2 regions of the Streptomyces sp. NPDC030809 genome follow, and region 2 is predicted to be linked to the other one. Evidence: riboswitches for the same ligand, from Rfam matches in the RefSeq annotation. Region 2 holds a riboswitch; the other holds the start of a gene.
What was found. Region 2 has a riboswitch for S-adenosylmethionine ahead of ACZ407_RS27880 (aminotransferase class V-fold PLP-dependent enzyme). Riboswitches for the same ligand answer to the same signal wherever they lie in the genome.
Positions count from the first base shown of each region.

Region 1: linked by a shared signal. The riboswitch ahead of thrC (threonine synthase) and the one ahead of ACZ407_RS27880 (aminotransferase class V-fold PLP-dependent enzyme) in region 2 are both predicted to bind S-adenosylmethionine.

Region 1 covers NZ_JBVIDV010000025.1:14,889-26,033, forward strand. Annotated here, with positions in the region: gene ACZ407_RS28320 (cold-shock protein) at 1-184, opposite strand, end outside; gene ACZ407_RS28325 (MoaD/ThiS family protein) at 584-862, opposite strand; gene thrC (threonine synthase) at 897-2,180, opposite strand; SAM riboswitch class I at 2,198-2,354, opposite strand; gene ACZ407_RS28335 (glucosyl-3-phosphoglycerate synthase) at 2,540-3,505, shown strand; gene ACZ407_RS28340 (alpha,alpha-trehalose-phosphate synthase (UDP-forming)) at 3,668-5,035, shown strand; gene otsB (trehalose-phosphatase) at 5,004-5,807, opposite strand; gene ACZ407_RS28350 (DUF3263 domain-containing protein) at 5,984-6,235, opposite strand; gene ACZ407_RS28355 (ABC transporter substrate-binding protein) at 6,332-7,609, opposite strand; gene ACZ407_RS28360 (ROK family protein) at 7,810-8,742, shown strand; gene nagA (N-acetylglucosamine-6-phosphate deacetylase) at 8,742-9,893, shown strand; gene ACZ407_RS28370 (1-phosphofructokinase family hexose kinase) at 10,033-10,968, shown strand; gene ACZ407_RS28375 (CBM35 domain-containing protein) at 11,024-11,145, opposite strand, start outside.
Region 2 covers NZ_JBVIDV010000024.1:48,311-59,455, reverse strand. Annotated here, with positions in the region: gene ctaC (aa3-type cytochrome oxidase subunit II) at 1-204, shown strand, start outside; gene ctaD (aa3-type cytochrome oxidase subunit I) at 201-1,937, shown strand; gene ACZ407_RS27920 (cytochrome c oxidase subunit 4) at 1,934-2,332, shown strand; gene ACZ407_RS27915 (L,D-transpeptidase) at 2,481-3,731, shown strand; gene ACZ407_RS27910 (response regulator transcription factor) at 3,842-4,243, opposite strand; gene ctaE (aa3-type cytochrome oxidase subunit III) at 4,429-5,049, shown strand; gene qcrC (cytochrome bc1 complex diheme cytochrome c subunit) at 5,127-5,936, shown strand; gene qcrA (cytochrome bc1 complex Rieske iron-sulfur subunit) at 5,933-6,991, shown strand; gene qcrB (cytochrome bc1 complex cytochrome b subunit) at 6,988-8,616, shown strand; gene trpD (anthranilate phosphoribosyltransferase) at 8,778-9,866, shown strand; SAM riboswitch class IV at 9,980-10,096, shown strand; gene ACZ407_RS27880 (aminotransferase class V-fold PLP-dependent enzyme) at 10,387-11,145, shown strand, end outside.

The DNA.
Region 1 (11,145 bases), on a different contig from region 2:
TGTCCGCCTGCGGACCCTTCTGGCCCTGCGAGATCTCGAACTCGACTCGCTGACCTTCTTCAAGGGTGCGGTACCCGTCCATCTGGATCGCGCTGTAGTGGACGAACACGTCCGCACCACCGTCGACCGCGATGAAGCCGTAGCCCTTCTCCGCGTTGAACCACTTGACGGTGCCCTGAGCCATGGCTAACTCCCCTGTTACTGGCCCTTGCAACAGGACCGCACTTCGCGGTCCCGGGTCAGAAAGTGCGCCGGAACGCTTCGACCGCGGCTGAATGTATCTGCCCGACCGCGGTCTGCAACAGGTCATTCCGACGAGAATTCAAGACACGTCAATACATCGACATCACGCGAAAACCGCGTAGATTCCCGGGCAAGTCGGGCAGGACAAATCCCACCCCAAGTGACATACGGCGCACGCACATTGGCCCGATGTCGCCCCTCGCCGACCGTACTCACACACGAGGAACACAAACAACGCCGGGGGCTACCCCAACCCTACCGCGCCCAATCAAGCAGAATTGCCCCCTCCGCTTTTGCGGAAGGGGCAATTCAGAAGAAGTCTTCGGAACTCCGGAAGGGGTCAGCAGCCGCCCGCGACCGCCGGGATGATCGACACGCCCGCGCCGTCCGGCGTGGCCGTCGCGAGGCCGCCCTCGAAGCGCACGTCGTCGTCGTTCACGTAGACGTTCACGAAGCGGCGCAGCTTGCCCTGGTCGTCGAGCACGCGGGCGGCGATGCCCGGGTGGTTGCTCTCCAGGGACGCGATGACCTCGGCGAGGGTGGCGCCCTCGGCGGGGACCTCGGCCCGGCCGCCGGTGTAGGTGCGCAGGATGGTGGGGATGCGGACGTTGACGCTCATGGCTCTACTGCCCTTCCGGGGTGCAGGGGGATGGTCAGGCCAGGCCGGCGGCGCGGAACGCGTCCAGGCTCGGGCGGATGGTCGCGGTCTGGCCGGTGCCGGAGACCGCTTCCAGGGTCTTGAGGCCGTCGCCGGTGTTGAGGACGACGGTGGTGAGGCTCGGGTCGAGGCGGCCGTCCTCGATGAGCTTCTTCGTCACGCCGACGGTCACGCCGCCCGCGGTCTCGGCGAAGATGCCCTCGGTCCGGGCGAGCAGCCGGATCGCGTCCACGACCTGCTCGTCGTTGACGTCCTCCACGTAGCCGCCGGTGCGGCGCGCGATGTCCAGGACGTACGGGCCGTCGGCCGGGTTGCCGATCGCCAGGGACTTGGCGATGGTGTTCGGCTTCTGCGGGCGGACCACCTCGTGGCCGGCCTTGAAGGCGGTGGAGACCGGGGAGCAGCCCTCGGCCTGGGCGCCGAAGATCTTGTACGGCTTGTCCTCGACCAGGCCCAGCTTGATGAGCTCCTGGAGACCCTTGTCGATCTTCGTGAGCTGGGAGCCGGAGGCGATCGGGATGACGATCTGGTCGGGCAGCTGCCAGCCGAGCTGCTCGCAGATCTCGTACGCCAGGGTCTTGGAGCCCTCGCCGTAGTAGGGGCGCAGGTTGACGTTGACGAAGCCCCAGCCCTCGCCCAGCGGGTCGCCGATGAGCTCGGAGCAGAAGCGGTTCACGTCGTCGTAGTTGCCCTCGATGCCGACCAGGTCCCCGCCGTACACCGCGGCCATGACGACCTTGCCCTGCTCCAGGTCGTGCGGGATGAACACGCAGGAGCGGAAGCCGGCGCGGGCGGCGGCGGCGCCGACGGCGCCGGCCAGGTTGCCGGTGGAGGAGCAGGAGAGGGTGGTGTAGCCGAAGGCGCGGGCGGCCTCGACGGCGATCGCGACGACGCGGTCCTTGAAGGAGTGCGTCGGGTTGCCGGAGTCGTCCTTGACGTAGAGCTTGCCGGTGACGCCCAGCTCCTTGGCCAGGTTCGCGGCGTCGACGAGCTTGGTGAAGCCGGGGTTCAGGTTCGGCTTGTCCGCCACGTCCGCCGGGACCGGCAGGAGGGGGGCGTAGCGCCAGATGCTGTCCGGGCCGGCCTCGATCTGCGCCCGGAGGGCCTCGGGATCACCGGCGGGCAGCTCGTACGCGACTTCGAGGGGGCCGAAACACTCGGCGCAGGCGAAGATGGGACCGAGGTCGAACCGCGTGCCGCACTCGCGACAGGACAGGGCGGCGGCGGGACCGAGATCGACGGAGGCGACCGGCGTAGGGGTAACAGTCTGTACAGCCATGATGGCGAGGCCCTTTCTCCTCATCTTCCCCATGGCGGACGTCGCCATGAGACGGAATTGGCACCTTCCCTAGCCGGTGGTGGCCTCGCTTCTGTTGCGGAGATCGCGAGTGAACCGACTGGAGGGTTGCCGGGGCTTCAACGGGCCGTGTCCCTCTGCCCCTCTGGATGAGCGGTATGGCTCCGGCGCTGCGCTCGCGCGCGGCCGGGCGTTTGTGCGCGGGGCGACCCCGACATGCGATGGTCGTCCGCGTTGTTCAAGACTGTAACCGAAGGTGCGGACCGTTGAGACGGGTGTCCGAACCGCGAGATGGATCACTTTTCGGCCGGAAAACGGTCAGGAACAGGGGAGTACCGACCGTGCTGGATGAGGTGGAGCGCTGGCTGGCCGGCCGTTCCTGGTCGGCCGCCGACCGTCCGCTCGACCTGCTGCTCGCAGCCAAACGGGCGGCGGGGACGACGGTCAGCGTGGTGCTGCCCGCGCTCGACGAGGAGGAGACGGTCGGGCAGATCGTCGAGGTGGTCCGGCGCGAGCTGATCGAGGCGGTTCCGCTGGTGGACGAGCTGGTCGTGGTGGACTCCGGGTCCGCCGACCGGACCGCCGAGGTGGCCGCGAAGGCGGGCGCCCGGGTGGTGCACCGGGACGAGATCCTGCCGCGGATCCCGGCCCTGCCGGGCAAGGGCGAGGTGCTGTGGCGCTCGCTGCTGGCGACCACCGGGGACGTCGTGTGCTTCGTGGACGCCGACCTGCGGGACTTCTCGGCCGATTTCGTGTCCGGGATCGTCGGCCCGCTGCTGACCGACCCGGACGTGCACTTCGTGAAGGCCATGTACGACCGGCCGCTGCGGCTGGCCGGGTCGGCGCAGGGCGACTCGCCGGGGCAGGGCGGCCGGGTCACGGAGCTGGTGGCCCGCCCGCTGCTCAACCTGCACTGGCCGCAGCTGGCCGGCTTCGTGCAGCCGCTGGGCGGGGAGTACGCCGTACGGAGGTCCCTGCTGGAGCGGCTGCCGTTCCCCGTCGGGTACGGGGTGGAGCTGGGCCTGCTGGTGGACGCCCTGCACACGGTCGGGCTGGACGCGCTGGCGCAGGTGGACGTGGGGGTGCGGATCCACCGGCACCAGGACGGGCAGGCACTGGGCCGGATGGCCGCCGCGATCTACCGGACCGCGCAGGTGCGGCTCTCGCGGGCGCACCTGGTGCGGCCCGAGCTGGTGCAGTTCGAGCGGGGCCCGGAGGGCTTCGTGCCGCGGACGTACCCGGTGGACACGGAGGAGCGGCCGCCGATGCGGGAGATCGAGGAGTACGGGCAGCGGCGCGTGGCCTGACCGGCCCGCGGGCACCGCGGCGTACCGGCCGGACGGCGTACCGCGCGTACGGGGTGCGGGCCCGGGGGCGCCCGGTGCGGCGCGTGGCCTGAGGCGTGCGCCGTGCGGCGGCCCGCGCGCCGGAAACGTTTGAGCGGGAGCGGGCCGGGCTAGGTTGGCCGCATGGCTTCTCACGTGCTCGTTGCAGCGAACCGTGGCCCGCTGTCTTACACGCTTTCCGAGGACGGGGCCCTGACGGCCCGGCGCGGCGGGGGCGGGCTGGTCTCCGGCCTGTCGGCGGCCCTGGCCGGGCAGCCGGAGGCCCTGTGGGTGTGCGCGGCCCTGGGCCCGGCGGACCGGGAGGCGGTCCGGCGCGGGGTCTCCGAACCGGGGGTCCGGATGCTGGACATCCCGGAGGAGGTCTACGCGGACGCCTACAACGGGATCGCGAACTCGGTCCTGTGGTTCGTCCACCACCACCTGTACGACATCCCGCGCGAGCCGGTCTTCGACTCCGCGTTCCGGCGCCAGTGGCAGGCGTACGAGGCGTACAACCTGGCCTTCGCCGAGGCGCTGGCGGCGGAGGCGGCCCCCGGGGCGGCGGTCCTGGTGCAGGACTACCAGCTGGCGCTGGTGCCCGGGCTGCTGCGGGAGCGGCGCCCGGACCTGCGGATCGGCCACTTCACGCACACCCCGTGGGCGGATCCGGCCTATTTCCGGATGCTGCCGGAGGACATCCGGGAGCGGCTGCTGTGGGGGATGCTCGGCGCGGACCGGCTGGGCTTCCACACCGAGGTGTGGGCGGACCTGTTCCGGCGGTGCGCCGGTCCCGAGCGGCTGGGCCGGACCGAGGTCGCGGTGCACCCGCTGGGGGTGGACGGCGAGGAGCTGCGGGAGCTGGCGCACCGGCCGGACGTGAACGACCGGCTTGCGGGGCTGCGGGCGGAGGTCGGGGACCGGCGCACGGTGGTGCGGGTGGACCGGACCGAGCTGTCGAAGAACATCGTGCGCGGGCTGCTGGCCTACCGGGAGCTGCTGGCGGAGCGGCCGGAGTGGCGCGGCCGGGTGGTGCACCTGGCCTCGGCCTACCCCTCGCGGCAGGACCTGGCGGTCTACCGGGACTACACGGCGGAGGTGTCCGCGCTCGCGCAGCGGATCAACGAGGAGTTCGGGACGGCGGACTGGCAGCCGGTGCTGGTGTCCGTCCAGGACGACTTCGCCCGCTCGCTGGCCGCGTACCGGATGGCGGACGTGGCGCTGGTGAACCCGGTGCGCGACGGGATGAACCTGGTGGCGAAGGAGATCCCGGTGGTCTCGGAGGCCGGGTGCGCGCTGGTGCTGTCGCGGGAGGCGGGGGCCTTCCCGGAGCTGGGCGAGGACGCCTTCGCGGTGAACCCGTACGACGTGTCCGAGACGGCGGCGGCCCTGCACGCGGCGCTGTCCCTGCCGGAGCCGGAGCGGGCCGAGCGGACCAAGCGCCTGGCGGCGGCGGCCACCGCGCTGCCGCCGGCCCGCTGGTTCACCCGGCAGCTGGCGGACCTGCTGCGCTGATCTCCGCGGCCAGGGCGGCGAGGAACGCGACGACCGAGGCCGGGCCGTCGAGGACCAGGTCGGCCCGGGCGGCCAGCTCGGGCACCTCGGAGGAGCCGCTGCACACGAGCAGTCCGGGCAGGCCGTCGGCGCGGAGCTTCTCGACGGCGGCGAAGGCGGCGAGGTCCCCGAGGTCGTCCCCGGCGTAGAGGACGGCCCGGGCGCCGGTCTCGGCGAGGTAGCCGGCGAGGGCGACGCCCTTGTCCATGCCCGGGGGGCGCAGTTCGAGGACGGCGCGGCCGGGCTCCAGGATCAGGCCGTGCTTGTGGGCGAGGTGGGCGAGCGGGTCGCGCAGGGCCTCGAAGGCGGCGGCCGGGTCGGCGGCCCGGCGGGTGTGCACGGCGACCGCCTGGCCCTTCTCCTCGATCCAGGTGCCCTGCCAGGCGCCGACCGCGTCGAGGCAGCCGGGCAGCTCGGCGCGGACGGCGGCGACGCCGGGGTGTTCGGCGGGGGCGTGGACGAGGCCGGTGGCGGCGTCCCAGCGCTCGGAGCCGTAGTGGCCGAGCACGCGGAGGTGTTCCAGGCCGGGGATCCCGGCGAAGCCGCCGTAGCGGACGGCGACCCCGGCGGGGCGGCCGGTGATCACGGCCACGGAGCCGACCTGCGGGGCGAGGGCGGCCAGGGCCGCCACCGCCCGGGGGTGTGCCCTCGCCCGCTCCGGGTCCGGGACGATCTCTGCGAGCGTGCCGTCGAAGTCGAGCGCGACCACGGATCCGGCGGGGTCCCGGAGCATGGCCTCCAGCCCGTGCCGCCCGGCGGCCGTCCGCGGGCGCGGCAGCGCCCCGGCTTCGGGGGGAAAATCCGGCCCGTCCGGCGCGTGGGGGCCGGGGTCCGGGGCGGAGCCCCGGGGAGGGACAGGCGGATCCGGGACGTGCGGATGGCTCACCATGGGTCCGACCCTACTGGGACTCAGCGCCGGGCGCGCCGGTCCTCGCGGATCCGGCGGAGGCGGTTGACGGTGCCGGGGGCGTGGGCCAGGGCCCGGGGGTCGTCCAGGAGCGCGTTCAGCAGCTGGTAGTAGCGGACCGGGGACATGCCCAGTCCCTCCCGTATCGCCCGCTCCTTGGCCCCCGGCCCGGCCCAGCTGCGCCCCTCGTACGCGAGCACGGCGGCCTCGCGCTCCGAGAGCGCGCCGTCCCGCCCCTGCTCGTGATCCGTCATGCCCCCAACATAACCGGCCGCTCGGACACGCCCCGGCGGAGCCGAATCCCGCCCCGCCCCGGGGGTCCGGGGGCGGAGCCCCCGGAAGCGGGCCGGTCAGCCGTCGTTGCGCCGCGCCGTGTCCGCGATCGCGTCGAGGACCTTGTCGGGGTCCCCGCCCGGCTGCAGGGCCTTGCCCACGTTCTGCTTGATGTCCTCGCTCACCCGCGCCCACGACTTCTTCCCGACCGGGTACAGCCGCGACCCCGGCAGCGCGCTCAGGAAGGTCTTCAGCTGCTCGGCCGAGGCCCCGGTGCTCGCCTGCATGGCGCGGTAGCCGGTGGTGGTGACCGGCAGCAGGTCGTACGTGCCGGTGAACTTGGTGACGTTCTTCTCCTCGTACATGAAGTCGAGGAACTTGCCGGCCTCCTTGGGGTGGCCGCCGCTCTTGAAGGCCATGACCCAGTCGGCGACGCCCATCGTGGGCTGCTCGCGGCCGTCCTCGGTGGGCATGGGGACCATGCCGAACTTCACGCCCTTGGCGGCGGCCTGCTTCATGAGGGTGGGGTGGCCGTTGAGCATGCCGACCTCGCCGCGGGTGAAGGCGTCGAAGGCGGCCTGCCGGTTGAGCTCCCAGGGCGGGGTGGCGCCGGTGAGCCCGGGCTCGACGAGGTGCCCCTTGAGCCACTCCAGGGTCTTGGTGTTCTCCGTGGAGTCGATGCTGTACGTCTCGTCGTTGTCGGTGTAGCCGCCGCCTCCGGCCAGCAGCCACATCATGGTCTCCGCCTGGGCCTCCTCGCGGCCCAGCGGCAGCGCGAAGGGGGTCTTGGCGGTGCCCTTGAGCTTCTTGGCGGCGGCTTCCAGCTCGTCCCAGGTCTTGGGGGCGGCCTTGACCCCCGCCTTGTCGAAGAGCTCCTGGTTGTAGAAGAGCAGGCGGGTGCTGGAGACGAAGGGCATGCCGTACTGGACGCGGCGGATCTTGCCGGCGTCGGCGAGCGGGCCGAGGAAGTCGGCCTCGGTGGTCACCGAGAGCAGCTGGTCGGTGGTGTACAGCTTGTCCGCGGCCGCGTAGTCGGCGTAGGCGCCGATCTGCGCGATGTCGGGGGCCTTGCCGGCCTTGTCCATCTCGGCGACCTTGGCGTCCACCTCCTCCCAGGAGTAGACGCTCACCTCGACCTTGATGCCGGGGTTGGCCGCGGTGAAGGCGGCGGCCAGGTCCTCCCAGTACTGCTTGGAGGAATTCGAGGGATTGTCCCCGTAGTCGGCCGCCACGAGCCGCAGGGTCACCTCGTTGTCCCCGGTGAGGCTTCCACAGCCGGTCAGGGTCGCCGTCATGCACAGTGCCGCTGCTGCGGCGGCCAGGTTCCGGTAGCGCGGCTTCACTGCTGTTCCCACCCTTGTCTTCCCCGGTTCTCTTCCCGTTCCTCGTCCGTAAGGTCTACACCACCCGGCCGCTCCGCTTACAAGTGAGGTGCCCATGCAGAGGACTTCCCGTCCGCGAGCTGGGCAGCTGATTTGTATGGCGGCTCAACAATCCCGATCAGTGGACTAGACCTTTCCCCTTCCCACGCGCGAGACTGTCCCCCGTGAAACCCGTGAAACACGTCATCGCCCTCGATGTGGGCGGCACCGGGATGAAGGCCGCCCTGGTCGGGGCGGACGGCACGCTGCTCCACGAGGCGCGCCGGGCCACCGGCCGCGAGCGCGGCCCCGAGGCCGTCGTCGAGTCGATCCTCGCCTTCGCCGCCGAGCTGCACGCCCTCGGGCAGGAGCGGTACGGACAGCCGGCGGCCGCCGCCGGCGTGGCCGTGCCCGGCATCGTCGACGCCGAGGAGGGCATCGCCGTCTACGCCGCCAACCTCGGCTGGCGTGACGTGCCGCTGCGCGCGATGCTCAGCGAGCGCCTGGACGGGATCCCGGTCGCCCTGGGCCACGACGTCCGCACCGGCGGCCTGGCCGAAGGCCGCATCGGCGCCGGCCGGGGCGCCGACCGCTTCCTCTTCGTGCCCCTGGGCACCGGCATCGCGGGCGCCATCGGCATCGCCGGGGCCATCGAGGCCGGCGCGCACGGCTACGCGGGCGAGATCGGGCACATCGTGGTCCGCCCCGGCGGCCCCGCGTGCGGCTGCGGCCAGCGCGGCTGCCTGGAGACCCTGGCCTCCGCCGCCGCCGTCACCCGCGCCTGGGCCGCCGCCTCCGGCGACCCGCAGGCGGACGCCGCGGACTGCGCCAAGGCCGTGGAATCCGGCGACGCCCGCGCCCTGGCCGTCTGGTCCGGGGCCATCGGCGCACTCGCCGACGGGCTGGTCACCGCCCTCACCCTGCTGGACCCGCGCACCCTGATCATCGGTGGCGGCCTGGCGGAGGCCGGGGAAACCCTGTTCACCCCCCTGCGGGCGGCCGTCAAGGAACGCGTGACGTTCCAGCGGCTGCCGAACATCGTGCCGGCGGCCCTCGGGGACACCGCCGGCTGCCTGGGCGCGGGCCTGCTCGCCTGGGACCTACTCGCCACGGAGGTATCCGCCTGATGTCCGGAAGCGCACACTGCACCGTCCTCTCCGGCGCGAGGGTGGTGCTGCCGACCGGGATCGTCGAGAACGGCCGCGTCATCGTCGAAGGCCCCCGCATCGCGGGCGCCGCCCGGGAGGACGCGCAGGTCACCGACCTGTCCGGACACTGGGTGGTCCCCGGCTTCGTGGACATGCACAACCACGGCGGCGGCGGCGCCTCCTTCACCTCCGGCACCGCGGAGGACGTCCTCACCGGTGTGCGCACCCACCGCGAGCACGGCACCACCACCCTGGTCGCCTCCACCGTCACCGAGGACCTCGCCGAGCTGGCCCGCCGGGCCTCCCTGCTCGCCGAGCTGGCCCAGCAGGGCGACATCGCGGGCATCCACTTCGAGGGCCCGTTCATCTCCCCCTGCCGCAAGGGCGCCCACACCGAGGGCCTGCTGCGCGACCCCGACCCGGCCGAGGTCCGCAAGCTGATCGACGCCGCCCACGGCCAGGCCCGCATGGTCACCCTCGCCACCGAGCTGCCCGGCGGACTGGACTCCGTACGCCTGCTCGCCGAGCACGGGGTGATCGCGGCCATCGGGCACACCGACGCCAGCTACGACCAGACCCGCGAGGCCATCGACGCGGGCGCCACCGTCGCCACCCACCTGTACAACGCCATGCCCGCCCTGGCCCACCGCGAGCCCGGCCCGATCGCCGCCCTGCTGGAGGACGAGCGGGTCACCGTCGAGCTCATCAACGACGGCACCCACCTGCACCCCGCCATGCTGGAGCTGGCCTTCCACCACGCCGGGGCGCACCGGGTCGCGCTGATCACCGACGCCATGGACGCGGCCGGCTTCGGGGACGGCACCTACCACCTCGGCCCGCTCGCCGTGGAGGTCAAGGACAGCGTGGCCCGCCTGGTCGAGGGCGGCTCCATCGCCGGCTCCACCCTCACCCTGGACACCGCCTTCAAGCGCTCCGTCACCGTGGACCGGCTGCCGGTGGAGTCCGTGGTCCAGGCGATCTCCGCCAACCCCGCCAAGCTCCTCGGCCTCTACGACGAGGTCGGCTCCCTGGAGCCCGGCAAGTACGCCGACCTGGTCGTCCTCGACGACTCCTTCGCGCTCAAGGGCGTGATGCGGCGCGGCGAGTGGATCGTGGACCCGCGCACCTGAGGGCCCGTACGGGTTGATCCACCCGGCTGGAACACGGAGGCGGGCAGCCCCTGCACTGGGCTGCCCGCCTGCCGTTTGGCATGATCCCGGCACCGAACACGAAATTCCGAACGCCGAATCGGGACCCGGGGGTGCGCCGATGATCCTGACCGTGACGCTGAACACCGCTCTGGATGTGACGTATCACGTGCCGCAGATGCGTGCGCACAGCTCGCACCGCGTCTCCGACGTCACCGAGCGCCCCGGGGGCAAGGGCGTGAACGTCGCCCGGGTGCTGGCGGCCCTCGGGCACGAGGTCACCGCGACCGGGTTCGCGGGCGGTCCGGCCGGCGAGGTGCTGCGCTCCTCCCTGACCCGCTCCCCCGGGGTCCGCGACGCCCTGGTGCCCTGCGCGGGCAACACCCGCCGCACCCTGGCCGTGGTGGACGAAACCACCGGGGACACCACCCAGTTCAACGAGGCCGGGCCGCTGATCACCGCCCCCGAGTGGGCCGCCTTCCTGGTCCGCTACGAGGAGCTGCTCGGGGCCGGGACCCGCGCCGTCGCCCTGTGCGGCAGCCTGCCGCCCGGGGTGCCCGTCGGGGCCTACGCCACCCTGATCCGCACCGCCCGCGCCGCCGGGGCCGCCGTCCTGCTGGACACCAGCGGGGAGCCGCTGCGCCGCGGGGTCGCCGCCCGCCCCGACATCGTGAAGCCGAACGCCGCCGAGCTGGCCCAACTGACCGGCTCCCGCGAGCCCTTGCCCGCCACCCTGGCCGCCCGCCGGCGCGGGGCGCACGCGGTGGTCACCTCCCTGGGTCCGGCGGGCCTGCTGGCCGCCACCCCGCAGGGCATCTGGCAGGCCGCGCCCCCGGCCCCGATCCCCGGCAACCCGACCGGCGCGGGGGACTCGGCGGTCGCCGCCCTGCTGGCCGGGCTCTCCCGCGGGGAGGACTGGCCCACCCGGCTCACCCACGCGGTGGCGCTCTCGGCGGCCACGGTGAAGGCGCCCGCAGCGGGCGAGTTCGACGCCGGCACCTACGAACGGCTGCGGGGCACGGTCACGGTGACGGCGGGTCAGCCGGGTCGGCCCTGAAACGCCGCCGACCCGCCGCTTCCGCGGCGGGTCGGACCCGTTTCGGCGAGGAGGGTCAGGGCTTGACCTGGCCCTGGATCAGCCGGAGCTGGTCGATGATCGCCTCGCACTTGTTGTTCGCCTCGCACGACAGCTTCAGGGCGTTGGTGCCCTTGGAGAGCTCGATGTACGAGTAGC
Region 2 (11,145 bases):
ACGCAGGAGGGCACCTTCATGGGCAAGTGCGCCGAGCTCTGCGGCGTCGACCACTCCCGGATGCTCTTCAACGTGAAGGTCGTCTCCCCGGAGCGCTACCAGGCGCACCTGAAGGAGCTGGCCGAGAAGGGGCAGACCGGTTACCTCCCGGCCGGTATCAAGCAGACGAACCCGGCCCGGAACTCGGAGACGAACAAACTGTGAGCATCCTCAACGAACCTCAGGGTGCCGCGGCAGCTGACGCCTCGTACGAGAACGAGCTGCCGGTGCGGCGCAAGCAGCCGGGCAATGTCGTCGTGAAGTGGCTGACCACCACCGACCACAAGACGATCGGCACGCTCTACCTGGTCACCTCGTTCGTGTTCTTCATCATCGGCGGCATCATGGCGCTCTTCATGCGCGCCGAGCTTGCCCGTCCGGGTACGCAGATCATGTCGAACGAGCAGTTCAACCAGGCGTTCACGATGCACGGCACGATCATGCTGCTGATGTTCGCGACGCCGCTGTTCGCGGGCTTCGCGAACTGGATCATGCCGCTGCAGATCGGCGCGCCGGACGTGGCGTTCCCGCGGCTGAACATGTTCGCGTACTGGCTGTACCTCTTCGGTTCGACCATCGCGGTGGCCGGCTTCATCACCCCGCAGGGTGCCGCCGACTTCGGCTGGTTCGCCTACTCCCCGCTGTCGGACGCCGTCCGCTCGCCGGGCATCGGCGCCGACATGTGGATCATGGGTCTGGCCTTCTCCGGCTTCGGCACCATCCTCGGCTCGGTCAACTTCATCACCACGATCATCTGCATGCGCGCGCCCGGCATGACGATGTTCCGCATGCCGATCTTCACCTGGAACGTGCTGCTGACCGGTGTCCTGGTCCTGCTCGCCTTCCCGGTGCTCGCCGCCGCGCTCTTCGCGCTGGAGGCGGACCGCAAGTTCGGTGCGCACGTGTTCGACGCGTCCAACGGCGGCGCACTCCTGTGGCAGCACCTCTTCTGGTTCTTCGGACACCCAGAGGTGTACATCATCGCCCTGCCGTTCTTCGGAATCATTTCCGAAGTGATCCCGGTCTTCTCGCGCAAGCCGATGTTCGGTTACATCGGCCTGATCGCCGCGACGATCGCGATCGCCGGCCTCTCCGTGACCGTGTGGGCCCACCACATGTACGTCACCGGCGGTGTGCTGCTGCCCTTCTTCTCCTTCATGACCTTCCTGATCGCGGTCCCGACCGGTGTGAAGTTCTTCAACTGGATCGGCACCATGTGGAAGGGCTCGCTGTCCTTCGAGACCCCGATGCTCTGGGCCGTCGGCTTCCTGATCACCTTCACCTTCGGTGGTCTGACCGGCGTCATCCTGGCCTCGCCCCCGATGGACTTCCACGTCTCCGACTCGTACTTCGTCGTCGCGCACTTCCACTACGTCATCTTCGGCACCGTGGTCTTCGCGATGTTCTCCGGCTTCCACTTCTGGTGGCCGAAGTTCACGGGCAAGATGCTGGACGAGCGCCTCGGCAAGATCACGTTCTGGACCCTGTTCGTGGGCTTCCACGGCACGTTCCTGGTGCAGCACTGGCTCGGCGCGGAGGGCATGGCCCGCCGTTACGCGGACTACCTCGACGCCGACGGCTTCACCGCGCTGAACACCATCTCGACGATCAGCTCCTTCCTGCTCGGCCTGTCGATGCTTCCGTTCATGTACAACGTGTGGAAGACCGCCAAGTACGGCAAGAAGATCGAGGTCGACGACCCGTGGGGCTACGGCCGCTCCCTGGAGTGGGCGACCTCCTGCCCGCCGCCGCGGCACAACTTCCTCACGCTGCCGCGCATTCGCTCCGAATCCCCGGCCTTCGACCTGCACCACCCGGAGATCGCCGCCCTCGACCACCTCGAGGGCCACGGCGAGCCGGCCAAGGCCGTCACCGGTGACAAGGAGGCCGGCAAGTGAAGATCCAGGGCAAGATGTTCCTCTGGCTCTCCGCGTTCATCCTGATCATGGCCGTCGTGTACGGCGTGTGGTCGAAGGAGCCGGCGGGCACCACCGCGCTCTTCCTGGCCTTCGGCCTGAGCGTCATGATCGGCTACTACCTGGCCTTCACGGCCAAGCGTGTGGACGCCATGGCCCAGGACAACAAGGAGGCCGATGTCGCGGACGAGGCCGGCGAGCTCGGCTTCTTCTCCCCGCACAGCTGGCAGCCGCTCTCCCTGGCCATCGGCGGCGCCCTGGCCTTCATGGGCGTCATCTTCGGCTGGTGGCTGCTGTACTTCTCCGCTCCGGTGATCCTCGTGGGTCTGTGGGGCTGGGTGTACGAGTACTACCGCGGTGAGAACCAGAACCAGTAGCACCGGCTGAGCAGCCGTTCCGGCCCGGCCGGAGGGCCGCGCAGGCACCAGGCGTTGGGGCCCGGACACCTCGTGACGAGGAGTCCGGGCCCCTCGTTTGCAGTCACCCCGCGCGCAGTAATAGTCATATCTTCATAGCGTTTGAGGCATGAGCCACTCACCGCGTCTTTGGACCGTTCTCAGCTGCTCCATGCTGGTCGCGTCCCTCGGAGCCGGCGCCGCGGCGTGCGGGTCCCGGGGGAACCCGCTCTCCGCCCGCCCCTATGACGCGGCCGAGCAGGTCGGGTTCAACCAGAAGGCCGGCAGCCGCCCCGTCGATCCCGACCGGCCGCTGGAGGTGACCGTCAAGGGCAAGGACGGGCGCATCACCGACGTGACCGCCGTCGACACCCACGGCCGCCGCCTCGCCGGCGAGCTCTCCGCGGACGGCGACCGCTGGCACAGCACCTCACCGCTCGCCGCCGGCGTCCGCTACACCGTCACCGTCCGCACCGAACGCAGCGACGGCGCCCCGGGGCAGCGCACGCTGTCCTTCGACACCACCCCCGCCCACAAGGTCCTCAAGGTCGAATTCGGCCCGGACGCGGGCAAATACGGGGTCGGGCAGCCCATCACCGCCGAGCTCAACGAACCCGTCGCCGACAAGGCCGCCCGGGCCGTCGTCGAACGGGCCCTCGTCGTCGAGTCCACGCCCCGCACCGAGGGCGCCTGGTACTGGGTGGACGACAAGAAGCTGCACTTCCGCCCCAAGGAGTACTGGCCCGCCCACTCCACCGTCTCCGTACGCAGCAACCTGGAGGGCATCCAGGTCACCCCCGGCCTCCACGGGGCCGCCAGCAAGCCCCTGAAGCTGGAGATCGGCGACCGGGTGGAGGTCGTCACCGACGCCGCCGCCCACTCGCTCACCTTCCGGCGCAACGGAGAAGTGATCAACACCATCCCCGTGACCACCGGCAAGCCCGGGTTCTCCACCCGCAACGGCTACAAGGTGGTCCTCGGCAAGCAGTACTACGTCCAGATGCGCGGGGACACCGTCGGCATCTCCCAGGGCAGCAGCGAGTACTACAACCTGCCCGTCTACTACGCCACCCGCGTCACCTGGAGTGGTGAATACGTCCACGCGGCGCCGTGGTCCGTCGGCTCCCAGGGCTACGAGAACGTCAGTCACGGCTGCACCGGCATGAGCACCGGCAACGCCGCCTGGTTCTACGAGAACATCACCGAAGGCGACATCGTCCGGGTCGTCAACAGCATCGGCGAGGACATGGACCCGTTCGGGAACGGCTTCGGCGACTGGAACGTGCCCTGGAAGAAGTGGCGCGAGGGCAGCGCCCTGCTGGGCGGCACCCCCGACGGCCACACCCGGGCCGACAAGGCCCGGCTGCGCCCGCAGGTGTGATCAACGGGCCCCGCCGGGCCCCGGCACGCGTTCGGGGCCCCTCGGGGCCCCGAACCGCGTCCTCGGGGCCTCCTGCGGCCCCTGGCGCCCTCACAAGACGGCCGGACCCGTCAGTGGTCCACCGAAAGCCGCGTCCGCAGCACGTCCGCCAGGGCGTCCGCGAACTCCACCGGGTCCACCGGATGGGTGACCGCCCGGTCCGCCCGGCTCCAGGTGGCCAGCCAGGCGTCCTGCGGACGCCCGATCAGCAGCAGCACCGGCGGGCAGCGGAAGATCTCGTCCTTGATCTGGCGGCACACGCCCATCCCGCCCGCGGGCACCGCCTCCCCGTCCAGCACGCACGCGTCGATCCCGCCCTCTTCCAGGGCCTTCAGCACGGCCGGCAGGGTCGCGCACTCCACGAACTCCACCGGCGGCAGGTCCGCGGCGGGCCTGTGCCCTGCCGCCAGCCGCACCTGCTCCCTCGTGTTGGCGTCGTCGCTGTAGACCAGAACCCTCGCAGTCGCCCGCATCGTTCCTCCACGCGTCACAGGAATCACAGTGATGTTGCGCGGGATCGTACTCCTCCCGACGTCCTGTCAACATCGGTTCGCACGCCCCGGTGACGGCCGTTTGCTGGGCCGTTCGGGCAGTGCACACCCCCCGGACACTCCGAACGGCACCCCCCGGGGTGAGGGCGGGATAAGCGACCGACATAATGTCGGTCGTGGCGACAGCAACGACAGTAGATACCGGGCACGCGCACCCGACGGTCAACAGGCCGAACCTCGTCAGCGTCGGAACCATCATCTGGTTGAGTTCCGAGCTGATGTTCTTCGCGGCCCTTTTCGCGATGTACTTCACCCTGCGATCGGTGACGGGCACCGAGTTCTGGTCCGAGAAGGCGGACCTTCTCAACCTCCCGTTCTCGGCGACGAACACCACGATCCTCGTGCTCTCCTCCCTCACCTGCCAGCTCGGCGTCTTCGCCGCCGAGCGCGGTGACGTGAAGAAGCTCCGCACCTGGTTCGTGATCACCTTCGTGATGGGTGCGATCTTCATTGGCGGCCAGGTGTTCGAGTACACCGAGCTGGTCAAGAAGGACGGCCTCTCGCTGTCCTCGGACCCGTACGGCTCGGTCTTCTACCTGACCACCGGCTTCCACGGTCTGCACGTGACGGGCGGTCTCATCGCCTTCCTGCTGGTCCTGGGCCGGACGTACGCGGCCAAGAGGTTCACCCACGAACAGGCCACCTCGGCCATCGTCGTGTCCTACTACTGGCACTTCGTCGATGTCGTCTGGATCGGCCTCTTCGCCACGATCTACCTGATCAAGTAGCGATCACGTCGCCGGGTCCGAGCCCGGCATCCATCCAGCAAGCACCGACGCAGAAGATCCTGACACCGGGGTAATCCGTGAAAAAGCTCTCCGCACGACGACGCCATCCGCTGGCGGCGGTCGTCGTTCTACTCCTCGCGCTGGCGGCCACTGGGGGGCTGTACGCCGCGTTCGCGCCCGCGGGCAAGGCGCAGGCCGATGAAACCGCCCAGTCCCTCGCCATCGAGGAGGGTCAGAAGCTCTACGCCGTGGGCTGCGCAAGCTGCCACGGAACCGGGGGTCAGGGTTCCACTGACGGCCCGAGCCTGGTGGGCGTCGGCTCTGCCGCCGTCGACTTCCAGGTGAGCACGGGCCGCATGCCCGCCCAGCAGCCCGGCGCGCAGGTGCCGAAGAAGAGGAACATCTACTCCCAGGCGCAGATCGACCAGCTCGCCGCGTACATCTCCTCCCTCGGCGCCGGTCCCATCACGCCGACCGAGAAGCAGTACGACCCGGCCGGCGCGGACATCGCCCGCGGTGGTGAGCTCTTCCGCAACAACTGCGCGCAGTGCCACAACTTCACCGGTGAGGGCGGCGCCCTGACGCACGGCAAGTACGCCCCGAACCTCGAGGGCGTCGAGCCGAAGCACATCTACGAGGCCATGCTCACCGGCCCGCAGAACATGCCCTCCTTCCCGGACAGCACCATGCCGGAGAAGGAGAAGAAGGACATCATCGCGTACCTCCAGACCGTCAACGGCGACAAGTCGGAGAGCCCCGGCGGCCTCAAGCTCGGCGGCCTCGGCCCCGTCAGCGAGGGCCTGTTCGGCTGGGTCTTCGGTCTGGGAACGCTCATCGCTGTCGCCGTCTGGGTTGCGGCCCACACCGCTAAGGCCAAGAAGTCATGAGTAGCCAAGACATTCCCGAAGACAAGCACCTGCCGAGCGAGCAGGGCGACGCGCACCACGGCGGTGTCGCGGTGGCGGACGACCCGTTCGCCGACCCCGGTCTGCCGGCCCACAAGCCGCGCATCCAGGACATCGACGAGCGGGCGGCCAAGCGCTCCGAGCGCACCGTCGCGATGCTGTTCACCCTGTCGATGCTGGCCACGGTCGGTTTCATCGCCGCCTACGTGACCATCCCGGTCGACAAGATCGTCTTCATCTGGCCCTTCGGCCACGTGAGCGGTCTGAACTTCGCCCTGGGCGTCACCCTCGGCATCGCCCTCTTCTGCATCGGCGCGGGCGCGGTCCACTGGGCCCGCACCCTGATGTCCGACGTCGAGGTGGCGGACGAGCGCCACCCGATCGAGGCCGCTCCCGAGGTCAAGGCGAAGGTCCTCGCGGACTTCGCCGACGGTGCCCGCGAGTCCGACATCGGCCGCCGCAAGCTCATCCGCAACACGATGCTCGGCGCGCTGGCCATGGTGCCGCTCTCCGGTGTCGTCCTGCTGCGCGACCTGGGCCCGCTGCCCGAGGACAAGCTCCGCAAGACGATCTGGGCGAAGGGCAAGCTGCTCATCAACCAGAACACGATGGAGCCGCTGCGTCCCGAGGACGTCGCCGTCGGTTCGCTGACCTTCGCCATGCCCGAGGGCCTGGAAGAGGACCAGCACGACTACATGCAGCAGATCGCCAAGGCTGCCCTGATGATCGTCCGCATCAAGCCGGAGGACATCAAGGACAAGCAGGAGCTCGAGTGGTCCCACGAGGGCATCGTGGCCTACTCGAAGATCTGCACCCACGTCGGCTGCCCGATCAGCCTGTACGAGCAGCAGACCCACCACGTGCTCTGCCCGTGCCACCAGTCCACTTTCGACCTCTCCGACGGCGCCCGCGTCATCTTCGGCCCGGCCGGCCACGCCCTCCCGCAGCTGCGGATCGGCGTGAATGACGAGGGCTTCCTCGAGGCGCTCGGCGACTTCGAAGAGCCCGTCGGTCCTGCCTTCTGGGAGCGCGGATGAGCACTGCGACCGCTACCGACAAGCGCAAAGCGCCGGCGGGCGAGCGCGTAGCCGACTGGGCGGACGGCCGCCTGGGCATCTACAGCCTCGCCAAGTCGAACATGCGCAAGATCTTCCCGGACCACTGGTCCTTCATGCTGGGTGAGATCTGCCTCTACAGCTTCATCATCATCATCCTCACGGGTGTGTACCTGACGCTGTTCTTCCACCCGAGCATGAACGAGGTCGTGTACCACGGCTCGTACGTGCCGATGCAGGGCGTCCGGATGTCCGAGGCCTACGCCTCGACCCTGGACATCAGCTTCGACGTCCGCGGCGGTCTGCTCATCCGGCAGATCCACCACTGGGCGGCCCTGATCTTCGTCGCGGCCATGCTCGTGCACATGATGCGCGTGTTCTTCACCGGCGCGTTCCGCAAGCCGCGCGAGGTCAACTGGGTCTTCGGCTTCCTGCTGCTGGTCCTCGGCATGTTCACCGGCTTCACCGGTTACTCCCTGCCGGACGACCTGCTCTCGGGCACCGGTGTCCGCTTCATGGAGGGCGCGATCCTGTCCGTGCCGATCGTGGGCACGTACCTGTCGATGTTCCTCTTCGGCGGCGAGTTCCCCGGCCACGACTTCGTGGCCCGGTTCTACTCGATCCACATCCTGCTGCTGCCCGGCATCATGATGGGCCTGCTCGTGGCCCACCTGATCCTGGTCTTCTACCACAAGCACACCCAGTTCGCGGGCCCCGGCAAGACGAACAACAACGTCGTCGGCATGCCGCTGCTGCCGGTCTACATGGCCAAGGCCGGAGGCTTCTTCTTCCTGGTCTTCGGTGTCATCGCGGTCGTCGCCGCCATCGCCTCGATCAACCCGATCTGGGCGCTGGGCCCGTACATCCCGGACCACGTGTCCACGGGTGCGCAGCCCGACTGGTACATGGGCTTCTCGGAAGGCCTCATCCGTGCCATGCCGGGCTGGGAGATCAACCTGTGGGGCCACACCCTCGTCCTGGGCGTGTTCATCCCGCTGGTCATCTTCCCGCTGGTCCTCGCGGCCATCGCGGTCTACCCGTTCATCGAGTCCTGGGTCACCGGCGACAAGCGCGAGCACCACATCCTGGACCGCCCGCGCAACGCCCCGACCCGTACGGCCTTCGGTGTCGCCTGGCTGACCTGGTACGTCATCCTGCTCATCGCGGGTGGCAACGACATGTTCGCGCAGTACTTCCACCTGTCGATCAACTCGATCACGTGGTTCGCGCGGATCGGCTTCTTCGTCGGCCCGGTCATCGCCTTCGTCATCACCAAGCGGATCTGCCTGGGTCTCCAGCGCCGCGACCGCGACAAGGTGCTGCACGGCCGCGAGACCGGCATCATCAAGCGCCTGCCGCACGGTGAGTTCGTCGAGGTCCACGAGCCGCTGCCGCAGGGCAAGCTGCACACCCTGACCTCGCACCACCAGTACACGCCCGCCGAGATCGGCCCGACGGTCGACGAGAACGGCGTGGAGCGCAAGGTCAAGCTCATGGAGAAGCTCCGCGTGAAGCTCAGCAAGGGCTACTACGGGGAGGACAACCAGATTCCGAAGGCCACGGCCGAGGAATACAAGGAGATCCAGAGCGGCCACGGCCACCACTGACTCTCCGCACGGCTGAAGGCCGCGCCCGGGAGAACCGGCACGGCTGACCATTGATCGCCACAGCAGGAGCCCCGTCCAGAAATTGGACGGGGCTCTTCGCTGTCTCCCGGGCTGGATAGGCTGAAGACCTTCGTATTCGGCTCTGGACCCAGGAGTGGACCATGAACGTTGTGACCCCGGCAGGCGGCGACAGCGTGGCGGGCCTGACCTGGCCGGGCGTACTCGACGCTCTGCTCGCCGGCAAGGACCTCTCGGCCGACGAGACCGCCTGGGCCATGGACCGGATCATGCGCGGCGCGGCCACGGACGCGCAGATCGCCGGCTTCGCGGTGGCCCTCCGGGCCAAGGGCGAGACCGTGGCCGAGATCAACGGCCTGGTGCGCACGATGTACGCCCACGCCAACCTGATCGAGGTGCCCGGCCGCACGGTGGACATCGTCGGCACCGGCGGCGACGGGGCCAAGACCGTCAACATCTCCACCATGTCCGCCGTGGTCGTCGCCGGCACCGGCGCCAAGGTCGTCAAGCACGGCAACCGGGCCGCCTCCTCCGCCAGCGGGGCCTCGGACGTCCTGGAGAAGCTCGGCGTCAACCTCGACCTCACCCCCGCCCGCGTGGCCGCGGTGGCCGAGGAGGCGGGCATCACCTTCTGCTTCGCCGTGAAGTTCCACCCGGCCCTGCGGCACGTGGCCGCCGCCCGCAAGGAACTCGGCATCCGGACCACCTTCAACTTCCTCGGCCCGCTCACCAACCCCGCCCGGGTGCGCGCCCAGGCCACCGGCGTCGCCGACGCCCGCATCGCCCCCATCGTGGCGGGCGTCCTGGCCGAACGCGGCTCCTCCGCCCTCGTCTTCCGCGGGGACGACGGCCTCGACGAGCTCACCACCACCGCCACCTCCCGCGTCTGGTGGGTCCGCGGGGGCAAAGTCACCGAGCAGGCCTTCGACCCGCGCGACGTGGGCATCGACCTGGTCGACGTGTCCGCCCTGCGCGGGGCGGACGCCTCGTACAACGCGGACGTGGCGCGCCGGCTGCTCGCCGGGGAGACCGGGCCGGTACGCGACGCGGTACTGCTGAACTCGGCAGCCGCCCTCGTCGCCCTCGACGGCCTCGCCGAGGAGGGCGCCACCCCGCCCGCGGGCACCCTGGAGGAGCAGATCCGCACCGGCATCGAGCGGGCGGCCGAGTCCATCGACTCGGGCGCGGCCCGCGCGGCCCTCCAGCGCTGGGCGGCGGCCAGCAACGCGTGACCACCCCCGGCCGGCCGCCGACATGGCCGAGTCGCAGCGAATCAACGGCAGGCCCGGTCCGCATCGTGGACCGGGCCTTGCCCGTTCCGGATCTTGTGGCAAGATGCTGCACAGGTCACGAGTGACAGCGATCAGGCCCCGGCTTGCTGTCCGGCAACCCTCCTTCCGTGGCGGGGTGCCCCGGGTGATGACCAGGCCGTGGACCACAAGGTCCAGGGCAAGCGCGGATCCCTCGACACCAGGGATCCTGGTCTCTCGAGGAGCGTTTTCCGTGAGCAAGCGAATGCGATAGGCGCCCAGCGCCCCTCTTCACCCCAGCCCTCCGCGCGGGGTCTGCGCGTTCCTGCAGACCCGGTCGCCGCGTTTTCCCCTCGGTCTCCGACGCGCCAGGGCATCTCCCGTACCGTGCACGGCCGCAGCAGCGCGCCGCCACGCACCCGCGTGGCCGCGCACCGGCGCACCCCTGCACCCGTACGGGCCATCCGAAGCCATTCACCCCTGCCCGCCGGGAGATTCCGCCATGTCCGCGTACCCGAACTCCGCTGCCACCACCGCTGCCACCGCCGCCGAGGCCGGTGAGGCCGCCCCGGCCACCAGCCCCGCCCCCGCCACCGGTGCCGCCCCGGCCGACCCGTGCTGCGAGGGGTCGCTGCCCGTCCTCGGCCGCGACGTCACCGTGCCGCTCGTGACCGGCGGCGAGGTCACCTACGCCGCCCTCGACTACGCCGCCAGCGCGCCGGCCCTCCAGCGGGTGTGGGACGAGGTCGCCGCCTACGCCCCGTACTACGGCAGCGTGCACCGCGGCGCCGGGTACCTCTCGCAGCTGTCCACGGACCTGTTCGAGCAGAGCCGGGCCACGGTCGCCGAGTTCCTCGGCTGCCGCCCCGAGGACCAGGTGATCTTCACCCGGTCCACCACCGACAGCCTCAACCTCCTCGCCCAGGCGATCCCCGCCGACTGCCAGGTCTTCGTCTTCGAGACCGAGCACCACGCCTCGCTGCTCCCGTGGCGCGACGCGCGCGTCACCTACCTCAACGCCCCCCGCACCCCCGACCAGGCCGTCGCCACCCTGGAGCGGGCCCTCGCGGACCGAGACCCCTACGGCCCCGCCCTCGTGTGCGTCACCGGTGCCTCCAACGTCACCGGCGAACTGTGGCCCGTACGCGAACTCGCCGCGGCCGCACACGCCCACGGGGCGCGCATCGTCCTGGACGCGGCCCAACTGGCCCCGCACCACCCCGTCTCCGTGACCGAGCTCGACGTGGACTGGGTCGCCTTC